Rhodovastum atsumiense: one gene and its partners. The main gene of each other region encodes a partner of the protein of the gene in region 2 in a complex. Links are inferred from orthologs where the notes say so. Each region holds a gene or a part of one and is shown on either strand. Other genes may lie near its edges. The genes, in order: secA, secY and secG.

Evidence for each region.
Region 1: the proteins of secY (region 2) and secA are in contact, whole or in part, in a crystal structure (PDB 3DIN), measured with the Thermotoga maritima proteins. The link is inferred for Rhodovastum atsumiense from one-to-one orthologs. Residues at the interface, in WP_004081795.1 of Thermotoga maritima: Glu108, Gly109, Glu110, Glu111, Ala236, Glu237, Arg238, Arg239, Ile240, Thr241, Ile242, Gln243, Tyr244, Ala245, Arg246, Arg247, Val248, Thr249, Gly250, Arg251, Arg252, Val253, Tyr254, Gly256, Ala257, Ser258, Thr259, Tyr260, Leu261, Pro262; in WP_004082002.1 of Thermotoga maritima: Glu261, Ala262, Arg263, Lys300, Ala301, Arg302, Thr303, Ile304, Ile305, Leu323, Tyr324, Asp325, Pro326, Val329, Ser330, Tyr333, Ile336, Lys340, Phe345, Val349, Glu363, Phe364, Tyr374, Ser375, Gly376, Gly377, Glu393, Ile395, Thr482, Ser483.
Region 3: secY (region 2) and secG share a complex: the UniProt entries of both Escherichia coli proteins name them as parts of the sec protein translocase complex. The link is inferred for Rhodovastum atsumiense from one-to-one orthologs.

The regions. Positions count from the first base shown.
Region 1 is NZ_OW485601.1:5,772,522-5,775,968, reverse strand. Bases 121-3,416 are described here. They hold secA (preprotein translocase subunit SecA), read right to left. Parts: upstream 3,057-3,416; coding sequence 321-3,056; downstream 121-320. Other genes in these bases: NBY65_RS26035 (peptidylprolyl isomerase), read left to right, coding at 3,288-3,416. In the rest of the region: NBY65_RS26045 (ABC transporter ATP-binding protein), read left to right, coding at 1-68; more of NBY65_RS26035, read left to right, coding at 3,417-3,447. UniProt on the Escherichia coli protein: Required for protein export, interacts with the SecYEG preprotein conducting channel.
Region 2 is NZ_OW485601.1:3,176,923-3,179,929, reverse strand. The notes cover bases 29-2,884. They hold secY (preprotein translocase subunit SecY), read right to left. Parts: upstream 2,202-2,884; coding sequence 855-2,201; downstream 29-854. Other genes in these bases: rpmD (50S ribosomal protein L30), read right to left, coding at 2,824-2,884; rplO (50S ribosomal protein L15), read right to left, coding at 2,301-2,789; NBY65_RS14470 (adenylate kinase), read right to left, coding at 205-858. Also shown: more of rpmD, read right to left, coding at 2,885-3,007. UniProt on the Escherichia coli protein: The central subunit of the protein translocation channel SecYEG. Consists of two halves formed by TMs 1-5 and 6-10.
Region 3 is NZ_OW485601.1:1,266,443-1,269,588, forward strand. The notes cover bases 109-3,103. They hold secG (preprotein translocase subunit SecG), read right to left. Parts: upstream 1,823-3,103; coding sequence 1,394-1,822; downstream 109-1,393. Other genes in these bases: NBY65_RS05590 (CTP synthase), read right to left, coding at 109-969; tpiA (triose-phosphate isomerase), read right to left, coding at 1,969-2,706; NBY65_RS05605 (peptidylprolyl isomerase), read left to right, coding at 2,808-3,103. In the rest of the region: more of NBY65_RS05590, read right to left, coding at 1-108; more of NBY65_RS05605, read left to right, coding at 3,104-3,146. UniProt on the Escherichia coli protein: Subunit of the protein translocation channel SecYEG. Overexpression of some hybrid proteins has been thought to jam the protein secretion apparatus resulting in cell death; while this may be true it also results in FtsH-mediated degradation of SecY.

The DNA of each region.
Region 1 (3,447 bases), 2.6 Mb from region 2 along the record:
CCCACGACGAAGGACTCGCGGCGACCGCCGATCGTCGCATCCGGATCGTCGACGGGCGGCTGGTTTAGAAGGGCAAGGTCCCGCCTTGGACCGACCAAGGTCCAAAAGGCTCCTGGCCGGTCCAGTCATGTAGGGCGGATAAGCGCAGCGCCATCCGCCAACGCAACGCTCCACGAGGTGGCCATCTTGCGATGGCGGATGGCGCTGCGCTTATCCGCCCTACACTTGCTTTGCCGCGCAGCGAGAATGGGATCCAAGGGCCTTGTGGCCCTTGGCAGGTCCAGGGCGGAGCCCTGGCCTTTCCTAACGCTTATGGGCAGTTACATCGTCCGCCCGTGGCAGTGCTTGAACTTCTTGCCGCTGCCGCAGGGGCAGGGGGCGTTGCGCGGGGAGTTGGCCCAGGTGGCCGGGTCCTTCGGGTCCACCGTGTCGGTCCGCATCGGCATGGCCGTCACGCGGCTGGTGGCGGCGTCGTAATCGCCGACGTCGCCGCCGGCCAGGGCCATGGCCGGTTCCGGGTGGCTCGCCACCATGTCGCGGGGCAGCGGCGGCAGTTCGGTCGGGGCAGGGGCGTCGCCAGCCAGTTCGACGCGCGCCACCAGCGAGGTCACCCGTTCACGCAGCTCGTCCAGCATGCCGTTGAACAGGGCGAAGGCCTCGGTCTTGTATTCGTTCAGCGGATCGCGCTGGCCGTAGGCGCGCAGGCCGATGCCCTGGCGCAGGTGGTCGAGGGCGAGCAGGTGTTCCTTCCACACCGCGTCCAGCGTCTGCAGCAGCAGGCTTTTTTCGACGAAGCGCATCAGGTCCGGCCCGAAATTGGCCGCCTTCGCCGCCATCGCCGCGTCCGCCGCCTGTTCGATGCGTTCGCGGATGCCGTTCTCGTCGATGCCTTCCTCGCGCGCCCACTCGACGATCGGCAGGTCGAGGTTGAGCAGGCGCCGCACGTCCTCGGCAAGCTCGGCCGATTCCCACTGCTCAGCGTAGGCTTTCTCGGGAATGCGGCGGGCGACCATGATGGCGATCACCTCGGCGCGCATGTCGGCGAGGGTGTCGGACACGTCGGACGCTTTCATGAACTCGCGGCGCTGCGAATACACCTCGCGGCGCTGGTCGTTCATGACGTCGTCATATTTCAGCACGTTCTTGCGCGTGTCGAAGTTGCGGGCCTCGACCTTCTTCTGGGCCTTCTCGAGCGCCTTGTTGATCCAGGGATGGACGATGGCCTCGCCGTCCTTCAGCCCGAGTCGGGTCAGCATGCCGCCCATGCGGTCCGACCCGAAGATGCGCATCAGGTCGTCTTCGAGGCTGAGGAAGAAGCGTGACGCGCCCGGGTCACCCTGGCGGCCGGAGCGGCCGCGCAACTGGTTGTCGATGCGCCGGCTTTCATGCCGCTCGGTGCCGATCACATACAGGCCGCCGGCCTGCTTCACTGTCTCGTAGCCGCTTTCGATCTCGGCGCGGATGGTGGCTTCGCGGGCGGCGCGCTCGGCGGGATCGGCGAGGCCGGCCGCCTCGTTCTTCACCCGCATCTCGAAATTGCCGCCGAGTTTGATGTCGGTGCCGCGGCCGGCCATGTTGGTGGCGATGGTGATCGCGCCGGGGGCGCCGGCCTGGGCGACGATCTGCGCTTCCTGCTCGTGGTAGCGCGCGTTCAGCACCTGGTGCGGGACCTTCTTCTTCTTGAGGATCTCGGAGAGGATCTCGCTCTTCTCGATGCTGACCGTGCCTACCAGCACCGGCTGGCGGCGCGTGAGCGCCTCCTCGATCAGTTTCGCCACCGCCTCGTATTTTTCCGCGGCGGTGCGATACACCTCGTCATCCTCGTCGCGACGGATGCAGGGCACGTTGGTGGGGATCTCCACCACCCCCAGACGGTAGATCTCGGCGAACTCGTCGGCCTCGGTCATCGCCGTGCCGGTCATGCCGGCCAGTTTGGGGAAGAGGCGGAAATAGTTCTGGAAGGTGATCGAGGCGAGGGTCTGGTTCTCCGGCTGGACGGTGACGGCTTCCTTGGCCTCCAGCGCCTGGTGCAGCCCCTCGGAGAAGCGGCGGCCTTCCATCATGCGGCCGGTGAACTCGTCGATCAGCACTACCTTGTCGTCGCGCACGATATAGTCCACGTCGCGGGCGAACAGGGTGTGGGCGCGCAGCGATTGCTGCACGTGGTGCACGACCGACACGTTGGCGATGTCATAAAGCCCGCCCTCGGTGAGGATGCCGGCCTCGCGCAGCATTTCCTCGACGCGGGGCGTGCCTTCCTCGGTCAGCGTGACCGTGCGGAACTTCTCGTCCTTTTCGTAGGTCGATTCGTCCTTCACCAGTTCGCGCACCACCGCGTTGACGGTGCGGTAGAGATCGGAGGAATCCTCGGCCGGACCCGAAATGATCAGCGGCGTGCGCGCCTCGTCGATCAGGATCGAGTCGACCTCGTCGACGATCGCGTAATAGAAATCGCGCTGGACCATATCTTCCAGGCGATATTTCATGTTGTCGCGCAGGTAGTCGAAGCCGAACTCGTTGTTCGTGCCGTAGGTGATATCGGCGGCGTATTGCGCGCGGCGCTCGGTATCTTCCAGGCCGTGCACGATGACGCCTACGGACATGCCGAGGAAGGTATAGATCTGCCCCATCCATTCGGCGTCGCGCCTGGCGAGGTAGTCGTTGACCGTGACGATGTGCACGCCCTTGCCGGCCAGCGCGTTCAGGTAGACGGGCAGGGTGGCGACCAGGGTCTTGCCCTCGCCGGTCTTCATCTCGGCGATCTGGCCCTCGTGCAGGACCATGCCGCCGATCATCTGGACGTCGAAATGGCGCATGCCGAGCGTGCGCTTGGAAGCCTCGCGCACCACCGCGAAGGCCTCGGGCAACAACTCGTCGAGCGTCGCCCCGTTGGCGAGGCGCTCGCGGAATTCGATGGTCTTGTTGCGCAGCGCCTCGTCCGACAGCGCGGCCAGTGCAGGCTCGAAGGCATTGATCTCCGGCACCCGGCGCTGATAGGCCTTGAGCGCACGGTCGTTCGAGGTGCCGAAGATGGCTCGGGCGAAGCGGGCGAACATGGAAAGCCTTCCTGGGGCCGGCACGGCAATTGCGGCCCGGCGAACGACCCGTCCGCGCGCCGCACAGCCGCCCACCCCCCATTCTTCGTGTTGGGCAGGCCAGTCAGATAGGACCCAACCGGTGCGCGGTCAACGAGCAGGCGTCAGCTCCGCGCCGCAAACGGCCCCCGGCAGGTTGTGAGGGGGGAACGCTTCGGCCATAACTCCGGCCGCTTTCAGAAGGAACATAGCATGCGGCATCTCTCCAGGACCGCACCGATCCTGGCCTTGACGGCCTTTTGTGCGGTCGCCGCTCCCGTGTCCGGCCGCGCCCAGGCGCCGGCCCCTTCCGCCCCGCCGGCCGCCGCCGACCCCGTGGTCGCGCGGGTGGACAGCACCGATATCCGACTCT
Region 2 (3,007 bases):
CCCCGCAGGCCCGACGCATGCGGCGCCCGGCGGCTGCTGCCTCGCCGAACGCGCGGCCCATCGAGGCTTGGGTAAAAAACGCAGGAACGGCCCTCACCCAGGTGGGGCCGCCAAGGGCGCGCACTATAGCGGCGGGGAAAAACGAGTCAACGCAATGCGATCAACTTATCGTGATCGCAAACCTCCCCCGCCACCGTGCGCCTTTTACGCTGCCTTGTCGAGAATCGCGGTCAGTTGCTGCGTGACCTCGTCGATCTCGGCCATGCCGTCGACGTCCTGCAGCTTCCCCTGGGCCGCATAGTGCGGCAGGATCGGCGCAGTCTGCCGATGATAGGCTTCCAGCCGGGCGGCGACGGTCTCGCGATTGTCGTCGGCGCGCCGGGTGAACCCGGTCGAGCCGCAACTGTCGCAGACGCCCGCGACCTTCGGCTTCTGGAAATGGTCGTGATAGCCGGCGCCGCATTTGGCGCAGGTGTACCGGCCGGCGATACGCTCCACCAGGGCGGCGTCATCGACCTTGAGCTGGATCACCGCGTCGAGCTTCAGCCCCTTCTCCGCCAGCATGCCGTCCAGCGCCTCGGCCTGCGGCACGGTGCGGGGGAAGCCGTCGAGAATGAAGCCCTTGGCCGCATCGGGCCGGGCGATCCGGCTGCCGAGCATGCGAATAAGGATGTCGTCGGAGACGAGCTTGCCCGCCTCCATGACCGCCTTGGCCTCGCGGCCGATGTCGCTGCCGGCCGCGACTTCCGCGCGCAGCATGTCACCAGTGGAAATCTGCACGATGCCGTAGCGATCCTGCAGCCGCTTCGCCTGGGTGCCCTTGCCCGCCCCCGGGGGGCCGAGAAGAATGAGGTTCACCGTCCACGTCCCTTTACGCGCGCCTTCTTGATCAGTCCCTCATACTGGTGCGCAAGCAGGTGGGACTGGATCTGGGTGACCGTATCCATGGTCACCGAAACAATGATCAAGAGCGAAGTACCACCAAAATAGAACGGAACGCCATAATTGCTGATCAGGAATTCCGGCAGCAGGCAGACCGCGCACAGGTAGATGGCACCGATCGTGGTCAGGCGGGTGAGGATGTGGTCGAAATAATCCGAGGTGGCCTGGCCCGGACGGATGCCGGGAATGAAGCCGCCATACTTCTTCAGGTTGTCCGCGGTCTCGGTCGGGTTGAACACCACGGCGGTGTAGAAGTAGCTGAAGAAGATGATCAGCGCTGCGTAGGTCAGCATGTACAGCAGCGTGCCGTGGGCGAAGAACCCGGCGATCCACTCCACCCAGCCCGACTGGCCGCTCGCGCCCGCGAAGCCGGAGAGGGTCGCCGGCACCAGCAGGATCGAGCTCGCGAAGATCGGCGGGATCACGCCCGAGGTGTTCACCTTCAGCGGCATGTGCGTCGAGTCGCCGCCGAACATGCGGTTGCCGACCTGCCGCTTCGGGTACTGCACGATGATGCGGCGCTGCGCGCGTTCGATGTACACCACGAAGGCGACCACCGCGACCGCGACCGCCATGAACACCAGGATGAACGCGGCGCTCAGCGCACCGGTGCGGCCGAGTTCGAGCAGGTTGGCCAGGGCATGCGGCACGTTGGCGACGATGCCGGCCATGATGATCAGGCTGGTGCCGTTGCCGATGCCGCGCGCGGTGATCTGCTCACCGAGCCACATCAGGAACATGGTGCCGCCGACCAGGCTGATCACGCAGGACAGGCGGAAGAACAGGCCGGGATCGATCACCGCCGCGCCGAAGCTGCCATGCATGCTCTCGAGCCCGACGGCGATGCCGTAGGACTGGAACATGGCGATCAGCACCGTCAGGTAGCGCGTGTACTGGTTGAGCTTCTTGCGCCCGGATTCGCCTTCCTTCTTCAGCGCCTCCAGCGAAGGGACGGCGCTGCCCATCAACTGCACGATGATGCTGGCCGAGATGTAGGGCATGATGTTCAGTGCGAACACGGTCATGCGCCCGAGCGCACCGCCGCTGAACATGTCGAACATGCCAAGGATGCCGCCGCCATGCTGCTGCAGCATCTCGCCCATCACGGACGCGTCGACGCCCGGGACGGGAATGTAGGTGCCGATCCGATAGACCAGCAGCGCCCCCAGGGTGAACCAGATGCGCTTCTTCAGTTCGGTGGCCTTGGACAGCACACCGAGGTTGAGGTTTGCCGCGAGCTGCTCGGCTGCCGACGCCATGGCGGTCCCCGATCAAGACGACGGCGCCGCACGGGGGGTCCCGAGGGCGCCGCCTGGTTGTTTCATCTTGCCGCGCGCAAGCGCCACGGCGCAAGCGCCTCAGGCGGCCGGAGCCGCTTCGGCCTTGGCCACCGTGGTGGTCACGCTGCCGCCGGCGGCCTGCACCGCCGCGACCGCCGCCGCCGAAGCGCCGGAGACCGTGATGGTGACCGCGCGGCCGATCTCGCCGCTGGCCAGCAGGCGCACGCCGTCGACCTTGCCGCCGCGCACCAGGCCCGCCGCACGCAGCGTGTCCTCGGTGATCGGCTGGGCGGCGTCGATGCGGCCGGCCTCGATCGCCTTGGCCACCGCGCCGAGGTTCACCGCCGCGTATTCCTTGCGGAACAGGTTGGTGAACCCGCGCTTCGGCAGCCGGCGATAGATCGGGAGCTGGCCACCCTCGAAGCCATTGAGCGCCACGCCTTCGCGCGCCTTCTGGCCCTTCACGCCCTTGCCCGAAGTCTTGCCCTTGCCGGAGCCGATGCCGCGGCCGAGGCGCTTCGACTTCAGGCGCGCCCCCGCGTTGTCACGCAGTTGGTTCAGCTTCATCGCTTTTCCCTTCCGTCCCGGTCCGCGGCGCGGATCAGGACAGCTCCTCCACCTTCACCAGGTGGGCAACCTTGCGGATCATGCCGCGCACCGAGGGGGTGTCCTCGAGCTCGCGCGTGCGGCGGATCTTGTTCAGGCCGAGACCGATCAGCGTCTCCTTCTGGCCGGGCTTGCGCCCGGCCACGGAGGCGACCTGCGTCACCCGGACCTTCTTGTCG
Region 3 (3,146 bases), 1.9 Mb from region 2 along the record:
GGCGATGCCGCCATGCGCGAGTGCCTCGGCGAGGGATTTGTAGCTGTCGAGCAGGTTCGTGTACTTGCCGACGACCGCGATCTTCACCTCGCCTTCCGGCGCACGGACGGTGTCGACGATGCGCTGCCAGCGCGAGACATCGGGCTCGGTGTCGAAGGGCAGGCCGAAATGCCGCAGCACTTCCCGGTCGATGCCCTCGGCATGGTAGCTGATCGGCACCTGGTAGATGGTGTCGACGTCGAGCGCGGCGATCACCGCTTCGGGACGAAGGTTGCAGAACAGCGCGATCTTGCGCCGCTCGTTCGCCGGGATGGGCCGGTCGCAGCGGCAGATCAGCATGTTCGCCTGGATGCCCACGTTCAGCAATTCCTTGACCGAATGCTGGGTGGGCTTGGTCTTCAACTCGCCGGCCGAGGGGATGTAGGGCACCAGGGTCAGGTGCACGAACATCACCCCCTGCGGGCCGAGTTCGTTGCCGAGCTGGCGGATGGCTTCCAGGAACGGCAGGCTTTCGATGTCACCGACGGTGCCGCCGATCTCGATCAGGGCGAAATCGACCGGATTGCCCGCATCGTCGAAGGCGTCGCGGGTGATCGCCTCCTTGATGGCATCGGTGATGTGCGGAATCACCTGCACGGTCGCGCCGAGATAATCGCCGCGACGCTCGCGCGCGATCACCTCGGAGTAGATGCGTCCGGTGGTGGCGTTGTCCGACCGCTTGGCGTGCACGCCGGTGAAGCGCTCGTAATGACCGAGGTCGAGGTCGGTTTCCGCCCCGTCATCGGTTACGAACACCTCGCCGTGCTGCAGCGGGCTCATCGTGCCCGGGTCGACGTTGAGATAAGGATCGAGTTTGCGCAGGCGAACGGAGTATCCACGGGCTTGCAGCAGCGCGCCGAGGGCGGCCGATGCGATACCTTTGCCAAGCGAGGAAACCACGCCGCCGGTGATGAAGACGAACCGGGTCATGGGAGGTCAGTATACCGGTGCCATCGAGTCGACGGAAACCGCGCGTTGCGGTTGGGCTTGGATGGGAGGCGTGCGCGCCGTGCACGGGTATGTCAGCAGGGCGATGCCCCTGGCGGGATCATTGCGGAAGGCGCGCGATGAACAGGCCGGCAAACGGCGGAACTCCATGCTTTGCGAGGTGACGGCGAAAGCGGCGGCTGGCCGGGCCGTGCGGCGCCACGCGGCGGCTCCCCCGCTCGTCACGAGTCCGCGAGCCCCGATGCGTCGCCACGCCGCCGTTACAAAACGACATGGAGCCGGCGAAACCGGCTCCCTGCCTCCGTAAAACGCCGGATACGCCTGCGAATATCCGTATCCGACGCCGATTCGGTTTCGTTACGAATCCTGCCGCCGCCCCGGCAGTCCGGGACGGGAGAGGCGAATGTCAGTTGGTCGGGACGGCGGGCCCGGCCGGTGCCTTGGTCGCGGGGGCGACGGGGGCCGGAGCCGGCGCGCCGGGGGTCGCCGGGGCGGGAGCGGTGGCGCCGGGGGTTGCCGGGGCGGTGCCGGGGGCCGGCAGCGCGGGGGCGCCGCCCGGGGCGGGCGCCGTGGCCGGCGGCGTGTCGAGGATCGACCGGCGCACCGTGGTGCCCTTGTTCAGCAGCGCCAGCACCAGCGAGAGAACGAAGAAGATGGTCGCCAGGATGGCGGTGGTGCGGGTCAGCAGGTTGGCCGTGCCGCGTCCGCTCATGAACGCGCCCATGCCCTGCGAGGTGCCTACCCCGAGCCCTCCGCCCTCGCTGCGCTGGATCAGCACCACGCCGATGAGCGCGATGGTGACGAACAGATGGATCAGCAGCAGCACGGTGGTCATGGTGGTCCCCGGAAAGGCGGCGGCGCCTTCTAGCGGCAATGGCGCCGGAAGGAAAGCATGGGCGATATCGGCGCCCCGCAGGTCATATCGTCAGGCGGTTGAGGGACCGGCGCCGCCCCCGGAGGAGGGCGCCGGCCCGCCCGGCCCTAGCCCCCGTGGGTCGCCCTGGCGATGGCGAGGAAATCGGCGGCCACCAGGCTCGCGCCGCCCACCAGCGCCCCGCCCACCTCCGGCACCGCCATCAGCGCGGCCGCGTTGGACGGCTTCACCGACCCACCGTAAAGGATGCGCACCGACTGCCCCCGCTCGCCCAGGTGCGCGACCAGCTCGGCACGGATGAAACCGTGCATGGCGGCCACGTCGGCCTCGGTGGGCGTGCGCCCGGTGCCGATCGCCCAGACCGGCTCATAGGCCACCACCCCGGCGAAATCCTCCGGCAGCGAGCCGCGGATCTGCCGGCCGACCACCTCCTGCTCGCGCCCGGCCAGCCGCTCGGCCTCCAGTTCGCCCACGCAGACGATGGGCGTGAGCCCCGCCCCGACCGCCGCCGCCACCTTGGCCCGGACCAGCGTATCGGTCTCGCCATGGTCGGTGCGCCGCTCGGAATGGCCCAGGATTACCCAGGCCGCCCCGGCATCGCGCAGCATCGCAGCCGAAACGTCCCCGGTATGGGCGCCATTCGCGTGGGTGTGGCAATCCTGCCCCCCCACCGCCACCACGCTGCCCGCCAGCGCCTCGGCCACCGGACGGATCACGGTGGCAGGTGGGCAGACCAGCAGGTCGCAGGCCAGGCCGGGCGCAGCGTCGGCCACCGCGCGGGCAAGCGACAGTGAATCGGCAACCAGGCCGTTCATCTTCCAGTTGCCGGCAATGAGCTGGCGCATTCCTCTCCCCTTCCCTTTGTTCCCCTCGTTACTACCGCAGGGAGGCTGGCAAACCAAGGGTCGCGGACCTATGGTGCGGCGCTTCTCGCTGGGATTCCCGTATGCTCGCAACGTTTCGCCGCGGCCTGAGCACCTGGCCGGCACGCCTGTTCTTCTTCTTCCTCGTCGGGATCTTCGTGATCTGGGGCGTGGGGGACATGATCAACACCGTCGGCCGTGACACCGCGGTCGCGACCGTCGCCGGCCGTCGCATCGAAATCACGGAGTTGCAGGACGCCTACCGGCGCCAGCTCGCCCAGGTGCAGCGCATGTTCGGCGGCCGCACCGAGACCACCCCGGAAATCCGCCGCGGCATCGCCGAGCAGACGCTGGCCCGCCTCATCACCCAGGCCGCGCTGACCGACGCCGCCGGGACGCTGGGCCTCGCCGTGCCCGACGAG